One region of the Bacillus sp. GW823-FHT06A10 genome, then DNA from elsewhere that is predicted to be linked to it. Evidence: riboswitches for the same ligand, from Rfam matches in the RefSeq annotation. Region 1 holds a riboswitch; each other region holds the start of a gene.
What was found. A riboswitch is a leader RNA that binds a small molecule or an ion and turns the genes downstream of it on or off. The one in region 1 is predicted to bind thiamine pyrophosphate.
Positions count from the first base shown of each region.

Region 2: another riboswitch for thiamine pyrophosphate. It lies ahead of thiM (hydroxyethylthiazole kinase); the one in region 1 lies ahead of tenA (thiaminase II).
Region 3: another riboswitch for thiamine pyrophosphate. It lies ahead of AC1Q8M_RS24485 (MTH1187 family thiamine-binding protein); the one in region 1 lies ahead of tenA (thiaminase II).

Region 1 is NZ_JBXAHT010000001.1:3,096-6,382, reverse strand. It holds gene AC1Q8M_RS00045 (ABC transporter permease) at 1-429, opposite strand, end outside; gene AC1Q8M_RS00040 (ABC transporter ATP-binding protein) at 429-1,178, opposite strand; gene tenA (thiaminase II) at 1,147-1,842, opposite strand; TPP riboswitch at 1,928-2,031, opposite strand; TPP riboswitch at 2,092-2,203, opposite strand; gene AC1Q8M_RS00030 (SH3 domain-containing protein) at 2,473-3,287, shown strand, end outside.
Region 2 is NZ_JBXAHT010000004.1:144,144-147,430, forward strand. It holds partial or broken gene topB (DNA topoisomerase III) at 199-774, opposite strand; TPP riboswitch at 984-1,096, shown strand; gene thiM (hydroxyethylthiazole kinase) at 1,169-1,978, shown strand; gene thiE (thiamine phosphate synthase) at 1,993-2,652, shown strand; gene AC1Q8M_RS24470 (anaerobic C4-dicarboxylate transporter family protein) at 2,769-3,287, opposite strand, start outside.
Region 3 is NZ_JBXAHT010000004.1:152,307-155,593, reverse strand. It holds gene AC1Q8M_RS24495 (ABC transporter substrate-binding protein) at 1-88, opposite strand, end outside; gene AC1Q8M_RS24490 (ABC transporter permease) at 85-858, opposite strand; gene AC1Q8M_RS24485 (MTH1187 family thiamine-binding protein) at 830-1,150, opposite strand; TPP riboswitch at 1,252-1,353, opposite strand; gene AC1Q8M_RS24480 (non-ribosomal peptide synthetase family protein) at 1,406-3,287, opposite strand, start outside.

The DNA of each region.
Region 1 (3,287 bases):
ACTACGCAGTCCATCATACGTATTGACCGCAATCGGGAAAAACGTAATTAAAACTGTGACAACAACCTTACTCCAAATTGTGTATCCAAACCATAAAACAAATAGCGGAGCAAGCGCAGTAATCGGAATCGTTTGTGAAGCAACTAATAATGGATAAAATGCTCTTTCCATCCATGTACTCGCATTCATTAACATCGCTAGCCCTACACCTAATACGATAGAAATAACAACACCTATTAAAACGACGTATAACGTTGCAGGTAAATGAACCGTAAATAATATGTCTTTTAGTTTCCATATCTTCATTACAATCGCAGACGGTGACGGTAAAATGTACATCTCATCTACAATTCTTGCTCCTATTTCCCACACAGCTAGTAAAATACTAGAAAGTGTAATAGCAGGAACTAATTCTTTCAATCGGTTCATCACACAAGTACCTGCCTTTGTAACATACTAAGAAGCTCATCTTTCAGCGCTAATACTTCCGGTTTATATAAATCTTTTCGTGTTCTGTTATGATCAAGTGGTACAATCCGCTCAGTCAAAGTCGTTATCGGCTGCTGTTCCACTACTAAAACTCGGTTCGAAAGAAATAACGCTTCTTCAACATCATGAGTAATGAATAAAATTGTTTTTTCCCACTCTTGCCATTGTTCAAACAGCCATTCTTGCAAAGAGGCCTTCGTTAAAGCATCTAACGCGCTAAACGGTTCATCTAATAACAATATCTCCCCGCCCGTTAACAAAGTTCGGATAAAAGATACGCGTTGCCTCATACCACCAGATAAATCTTTCGGATGTTTTGTCTCATATCCTTGTAAACCAAATTTATATAACAGTTCCTTTGCCTTTACTTGTGCTTCTTTCTTCTGTACACCTTGGCACTCTAGCGGCAGAGCAGCATTCTCAATAATTGTTCTCCACGGCAAAAGCATATCTTTTTGCGGCATATATCCTACAGGATGGTGCTTTGTTTCTGTCAGTTCTATCTTTCCAATACTTACCTTCTCTAGGCCTGTAATAAGGCGAAATAAAGTACTTTTCCCACATCCACTCGGTCCGATAATACTGACAAACTCTTTCTCATGTATAGAAGCATTTAATTCATGGATGATTGGTTTCTCATCGTAATGAAAAGAAACATTATGAAACTGTAGTATGTTCTTGCTCCTCAAATCCCCACATCTCCTTACGATAGGACATATCCCAGAATAAATATTCAAATCGACTGGAATATAAGAAAATCTCCTCTAATCTATCTAGTTCTTTCTCAGACTTTCCAACTGCCATTTCATTTAATAAATCTATTAACCAAATACAAAGATTACCGTATTCTTCCGAACTATATCCTTGAATCCACTCACCAAAAAACTCATGATCTCTTGCTCCAGGAATATCATTTAAACGCTTTCCAATTTCCCAGTAGCTCCACATACATGGAAGAAGCGCTGCTATTAATTCTGCAAGTGTGCCATTTTGAGATACAGACATCATGTAATTTGTATAAGCTAAATTTTTAGCAGATGGTTTCGCAGACTCTATATCCTCTATAGAAATTCCAAGTCTTTTTGCATATTGTTTATGGATTGTCATTTCGCCATTTAATATCCCATCAATTTGTTCAGCGAACTTTCCCATTACTTGTGGATTCGTTGCTTTTACAACACCAATCGCATATAACTTTGCATAATCTAGCAGATATAAATAATCTTGAATAATATAATACTGGAATTTATCTTTTTCTAACGTGCCATCTCCCATACCCACTACAAACGGATGATTATGACTCATCTCCCAAACCGGTTGCACAGTTTCTAATAATCTATCACAAAATTTCATTTCTCTATCCCCTTTCAATATATGTATCTAAATAAAAAACCACTTCTATATATAAGAAGTGGTTACAGCAAATAAAATTATACATTTATTCGATGTTCCACTTCCCTTCGCTAGTATTACCTAGATCAGGTGTTATAAGGGTTAAGGATTATTCCTCTCTCAGCAAATCAAGCACCCCTAGTGGTTTCAATATGAAATTTTCAAATAAAAAAGCCCCGTTTCTATACGCAAAGAAACGGGGACTCATTGTTAGTGTCCGAATTGCTTCCCTACGCTAGCATAATCTAGATCAGGTAATAAAAAGGATCAAAGGCTTACGGCCTACTCTCAGCTGGCAACACCAGCTCTCCTAGCAAACTATAAAATTATCACTGTCAGTATAACACCCTAATAAGACATCATCAACTGTTTTAATTTTCTTAATTATCAACAAAATATTGAAGTTATACAATACATACATTCTATTTTAGAAAATAAAACCCAAATTAATTGTATAAAAAGGAATCATTATCCTCAAAAAATTTATTTTTATATTGATTTCATATTACATTTATGTGAATACACCCACTATATTATATCTTTATACTATAATAAAATTAAAACTATACAACTAGAGGAGGTCTCTATTCCATGAATATGAAAGCTACGGCTTTAACAGCAACTACTGTAGCGATTGCTTCTTTACTTCCTTCTATGGGTGAAACAAATGTACAAAAAGCAAACGCTGAACAATTATCTAATGTTAAAACTGGGTATGTCAAAGTCGATCAAGTAGCATTACATACAGAAGATAACGTAAAAAGCACATCAATTGATACAATTCGCTTTAATACAAAAGTGAACATCCTTGAAACAACTAATGGTTGGTATAAAGTATCTGTTCATAATAAAGTAGGTTATGTACAAAAAGATGCTATTTTACTAAAAAACAAACTTCAATCTAATGATCAATACATCGTCAATGCTAATGCATTAAACGTTCGCTCTGAACCTAATTTAGAATCTTCCATTTTAGATGTATTACCAAATGGCAAGTTTATTACCGTTCAAGAAGATCAAGGCGAATGGTATAAAATATCACATAATGGCCAAACGGGTTACGTACAAAAAGCATTCATCTCTAATGGTTCACAACCCTTAGTAAAAGGAATCACCGTTCAAAATAATACAAAATATACTGTTGCAACACCTAATCTGAATGTACGTAGCAACACTAGTACAAGTAGCGCTCTACTCGGTTCATTACAAAACGGTACACAAGTACAAGTAGTAGAAACTGTAGGAACTTGGTATAAAATTCGTTTTGGCACAGGATACGGATATGTAGCAAAACACTATGTAGTACAAAATCAACCACAGGCTAAAACAGATCAGCCTTCATCTATTCCAGCTGCTTTCAAATTCCCTGCTCAAGGAAGAATTAGCTCAACCTTTGATATACGCTG
Region 2 (3,287 bases), on a different contig from region 1:
TGCTACACCCGTTTTTAACTATGGATTGAGTAGTTACGAATATTTTATATTTATATAAGAGGGACGGATTGAGGAAGAAAAATATAATATTTTAATGCATGAAATAATAATTGCAACCAGAATTGTTTGGGCGCAATTCTTACAAGTCTTATAAATACTAGAAAAATTAATTTCACCCTAGCAATTGACAGGATACAATTGGCAACGGCCGCAATTTAACTGGGCATTAAAGCGAGTTGTTAAAGCGCGAGTTGCATTAAGACCGATATACCAGTCAGCTTCTGAACGTGCAACTGCTGAAGCGTATAAATTGTCATAGGCTTTACCTGGTTTTAAATTTGCAAAACCATCTTTAATTGCTTTATCGGTTACAGAAGAAATCCATAAACGTTTGATTGGTTTATTTAGCTTAACTTTATCGATAATCCAGCGTGCGACTAATTCCCCTTCACGTCCAGCGTCTGTTGCTACAATAATTTCATTTACATCTTTTCTAAGTAGCTGACTTTTTACAGCATTAAATTGTTTACCAGTTTGTTTAATAACCGTTAATTTTAAACGCTCAGGTAGCATCGGTAAATCTTCTAAATTCCACTTTTTATATTTCACATCATAACTTTCTGGATCTGCTAATGTAACGAGATGACCTAAAGCCCAAGTTACAATATATTTATTACCCTCAAGATAGCCGTTTCCTTTTTTATCACACTTCAGTACACGAGCAATATCTCGTGCAACGGAAGGTTTTTCAGCGATTACAACGCTTTTTGACATATTAAAAACATCCTTTCAAATTTCCATAAGTTAAATATAGCATACATCTTCTTGAGATTCAGTTTCGCTCCATATTTGAGCTGTTTTTAATGGAGTGAACAAAATCCCAACTGATTAAAGTTTCACTTTATCAGTTGCTTCTATATTAAATAGAAAAGTAAAGAACTTGTTATTTTACTAGAATAAGAGTAGACTTTGAAGTAGATGAATAAGAAACACATGGGAGTTTGTGGATACAAACTGAGAGTATGGCTACTAGTCCGTCATTGACCATTTGAACCTGTTGGATAATGCCAGCGTAGGGAGAGTGTAAAAGCACATGTTCAGGCACTTTGCGTACGCGCAAAGTGTCTTTTTGTGTATCTCCCATCATTATAGTTAGGAGATGAAAAGGATGAATATGAAAGAAATTAGTAAAGTAGTGGATTTGGTGAGAGAATCTAATCCGCTTGTTCATAATATTACAAATGTTGTTGTAACAAATTTTACTGCTAACGGTTTGTTGGCACTTGGGGCATCGCCTGTAATGGCGTATGCAAAAGAAGAAGTAGCAGAAATGGCTAGCATTGCTGGAGCGTTAGTATTAAATATGGGAACACTTCGTCCTGAGGAAGTAGAAGCGATGTTACTTGCTGGTAAATCAGCAAATGTGAACAATGTGCCAGTACTATTTGATCCAGTTGGTGCAGGAGCAACTTCGTATCGAACAGAAGTTGCGAGACATATTCCAGCCGAAATAGATTTAGCAATTATCCGCGGCAATGCGGCTGAAATAGCAAACGTTATTAATGAGAAATGGGAAATTAAAGGGGTAGACGCTGGTACTGGAAATGGCAATGTTGTAGGTATTGCAAGGCAGGCAGCAGACGAATTAAATACAGTTGCGGTTATTACTGGAAAAGAAGATGTTGTTACAGATGGAGAGAGAACTATTGTTATTCGAAACGGTCACCCTATTTTAACGAAAGTTACGGGAACAGGTTGTTTACTAACGTCTGTAATAGGAGCATTTGTAGCAGTGGAAAAAGATTATGTAAAAGCAGCAGTAGCAGCATTAACGTTTTATGGTGTAGCTTCGGAACTGGCAGCTACTAAGACCGTGGAAAAGGGACCTGGTAGTTTCCAAATTGAATTTTTAAATCAGTTAGCGAATACTACTGCTGGTGATATTGAGAAGTATGGAAAGATTGAGGAGTTAGAGTAAGGGGGATGAAACACATGATGCGCATTGAAACAAAGAAGATGTCTAAGTTATTACAAGTGTATTTTATTATGGGAAGTAATAACTGCACGAGGGATCCTCTAGCTGTATTGAAAGAAGCGTTAGATGGTGGAGTGACAATTTTTCAGTTTCGCGAGAAGGGGGAAGGTTCTTTAATCGGAGAAGATAGAGTGCGCTTTGCAAAAGAATTGCAGACGCTTTGTAAGGAATATAGTGTTCCTTTCATTGTAAATGATGATGTAGAATTAGCCATTGAATTAGATGCAGATGGTGTTCATGTAGGACAAGATGATGAAGGAATTACATCTGTTCGTGAAAAAATGGGAGATAAAATTATCGGCGTATCTGCTCATACAATTGAAGAAGCACGCTTTGCAATCGAAAACGGAGCAGATTATTTAGGCGTTGGACCTATTTTCCCAACGAGTACGAAAAAAGATACGAAAGCGGTTCAAGGAACGAAAGGATTAGCTTATTTTAGAGAACAAGGAATTACAGTGCCAATCGTTGGTATTGGTGGGATTACAATTGAAAATACAGCGGCAGTTATAGAAGCGGGTGCGGATGGTATTTCAGTTGTTTCAGCAATTAGTTTAGCTGAATCTGCATATGAAAGTACGAGAAAATTAGCTGAAGAAGTAAAGAGAAGTTTGTAGAAAAGGACATGTAGTATTTTAAGTGCTACATCGAGAAGTAGACTGCCCAAAAAATTTAAACAAACGTTTGATTAAAAAAACACAAACCTTTTTAAATAAAGGTTTGTGCTTTTTCTTTAAAACATAATTGAAATTAAGAGCATTCCAATTCCGATAGAAGTAAATGTTGCAATTAAGCCTGGAATCATAAAGCTATGATTTAATACGTATTTACCAATACCTGTTGTACCGGTACGGTCAAAGTTAATGGCAGCAACGATTGTCCCGTAGTTTGGAATGAAGAAATATCCGTTTACTGCAGGGAACATCGCAATCAGTAGTGCTGGTGGAATACCAAGGGATAGTCCAAGTGGCATTAAGGCACGTACTGTTGCTGCTTGGCTGTACAGTAAAATAGATAGAATGAATAGTGCGATGGCAAATAGCCAAGGTGCACTTGTTACTAAATGCTGAATGGATCCTTGAATCATATTTAAGTTTCCATTAAAGAAAGTATCTCCCATCCAAGCGATACCGAAAATAGCAACAACTGCTGTTGCTCCTGCTTTAAAGACGTTACCAGACACAATGCTTTCTACATTTGGTTTACAGAAAATAATAATAAGAGCCGCGATAGTTAACATAACCATCTCAAT
Region 3 (3,287 bases), on a different contig from region 1:
TTGCACTTTCTTCTTTCTTCGCCGGATTACATCCAGCCACACCTACCGCTACTAAGGCAGCTAACATAACTTTCAAACCTTTTTTCATTTTCTGCCGTCCTTTCTATATATCCATGGTGCTGTTATTCTTGCCATAAACTCTACGATAAAATACAGGCATAATGTCACTATAACGATGATTGCTGCAACACCAAATACTCGGGCAGTCAAAAAGGATTTTGTAGCCCTCGTAAGCATAACGCCTAATCCTTCACTTGCACCGAGCCATTCTCCGATAATTGCCCCCATTACGCTATATGTAACTGCAATTTTTAAACCGGAGAAAAAGTATGGAAGCACTGCTGGAAATTTTACTTTCTGGTAAATTTGCCATTTTGTCGCCTTCATTGTTTGTAACAGCTTCAACATGTTTTTATCTACTGTTTGAAAACCTTCTAAAATACTAAGCGCAATTGGGAAGAAACAAACGAGTATTACGACCATTACTTTCGGCAACATCCCATATCCAAACCAAATAATAAATAGCGGTGCAAGTACAACAATTGGAATTGTTTGCGAAATAACGAGCAATGGATTTATTAAAATACGAAATAAAGGTATAACGTCCATAATAATTGCGATGCTCGTCCCCAATAAAATTGCAAAGAATAGTCCAATTATAACTTCCTGCAGTGTTTGCATCGTATTTGGTAATAGTAAATCTTTCATCCCAATTAATTCTTGAACAATGGCAGAAGGCTTTGGTAAAATCCACGGTTCGATTTTAAATAATGAAACCGATCCTTCCCATATCGCAATGAGAAGGATAAGCCAAATAGTTGTAATAAGTTTAGATTGCTTCTGGTTTTGCATATTCATCACGGTACTTCCAAACCTTTTCATCTATCGTTACACCAGTGCTTGGACGATAATGGATTTTAATAGAAGTAATCACTTCTTCTGCTCCAGCATCGACGCAAGCTTGTTGCGCACGTTTAACGACATCAAGAAGTACATCTAATTCTCCTTCCAAAGTTGTTTCCATTGCCCCTACTTCATAACGAACTCCCGATTGTTGCACAACTTCAATTGCTTTATCGACAACAGAATATACATCTTTCGTTTTCGCTTGTGGTACTACTGAAAATGACATTGTAACTTGTTGTGACATAATAAAATCCCCCTTATAAAATTAGATTTCAAAAATAAGAAAAGGCTTTCCTACTGCGTAGGAAAGCCTTGTATGCAAGTTATTATAGAATAACATATGCTACATCACTTTAAGTAACTCCCTACGCTGGCATTATCCAGATCAGGTTGAGGGTCGATGTTTACTTACATCCTCTCAGCCAATTGGCTCCCCGGTCCTTAATTCGTTTTCATTGTAGCATGATTTATTTTATTGAACAAACAAAAGCATGCATAATCATTTCATTATTTTTGGAAAATATCCAACTTTTTCACCATGAGCTAATAACTGCTGTATAAATTCTTTATTGATTGCTGGTACTATCAATTCTTTTTTCTTAATCCATTCATTCGTTCTACGCGTACCCATTACAATTTCAGATTGCTGCGCTCCATCTCCTGCAACTTGAGAAGCAATTAACTCTGCTATTACTTCATTTTCCTTCGCTAATTCAAGTCCGGTATTTACATATTCTGAAAGTGGAACCATTTTAAGATTGTATCCACACTCTCCAATTAACTGTATAAATTGTTCAAACTCAATTTGATGTGGATGACAAATATGTAACGTCTCTCCTACAATTTGCGAATCTTTTAAATACGATACAATTGATTTACTAGCAAAATCAATTGGTGTGAAATCAACTTTCCACTTCACATTTGGTGCTTTCCCAATTAATAGCATTGTTTTAATAAGACGATAAAATGCGTTTCCTTCAATATTTTGTTGGAACGAACCTGTTTCTGAATGACATGCTAAATTACCTGCACGATAAATATTTCCGCGCAAACCATTTTTCATTGCTTCACGAACAATGTTTTCCGCTTGTAGTTTACTATTTGAATATACATTCTCTAAGTCTACACTGTAATTAAAATCACCAGTTTTCATGTATGTATCCCATTGATCTACCGCTAATTCTAACGGGATACCAATTGTAGAAATAAAATGGAATGTAGCACCTTTCTCCGCTAATGCTAGCATACGGCTAGTTCCTTGGACATTTATATTTTCAAATTGTTTTCCATCTCCAAAATGTCTTACATCTGCACCGCAATGAATTATCGTATCCATCTTAGAACTGATGAACATAAATTCTTCTTCGCTCATCCCAAGATACTCTTCCCCCAGATCACCAGCTACGGCCTGTATACGCTGTAACCATTCTTCACATATATCACTAAAGTAGCCTGTTAATGTATCTATAATTCTTTGTTGCACATCTTTGGTTGGTCTTACTAAACAATAAATAGTAGCAGATGTATCTCTCAACAATTCATATAATATGTGTGATCCTAAATAACCAGTAGCTCCTGTTAAAAAGACATTTAAAATCTGGGTTTCTTCTAAAACGTTTGCATACGTAATAGTATCTGGTTCGTGAATCACTTTATATTCACGAAATACTTCTTCTTTCTCTACTTTTACTTCTCGCTCAATTCGAGCTAATCCATATATCGTTCTTTCTTTAAAGAAATCTTGAATTGTTAAATGTGAAAAATCTTCTTTTAACAATGTTAAGACTCGTAATACTTTTAATGAATGTCCACCAATTGTAAAGAAATCATCATGTACTCCAACTTTTGAAATTCCTAATACTTCCGCCCAAGCGCGCGCTATTTGTTTCTCTGCTTTATTACAAGGTGCAACATATTCTTGTAGACGAACCGGTTCATACTTTTCTTCTAGCTGAGCTAACTTCTTAACATCAATCTTTTTATTAGGTGTAAGTGGCAATTCATTAATATAAATTAGTTTAGATGGCACCATATAATCTGGTAATTGCTCTTGTAACTGATAAACTAATTCTGGTATTTCTTTTTTATTTAAAGTTGTATAGAACGCGATTAAATATTGGCTACCTTCCTTACTCTTCTTAGCAAAAACAGCATTTTCTTTTATATTATGATTTTGAGAAATTTTACTTTGGATTTCTCCTAGTTCAATACGATGTCCTCTAATCTTTACTTGATCATCTTTCCGATGTAAAAATTCTATATTTCCATCCTCTAACAACTTAGCAATATCACCTGTTTTATATATATTAACTATAGGATTGAAAGGGTTCTGAATAAAAGCTTCAATTGTTTTATTAGGCTTATTAAAATACCCTTTTGCT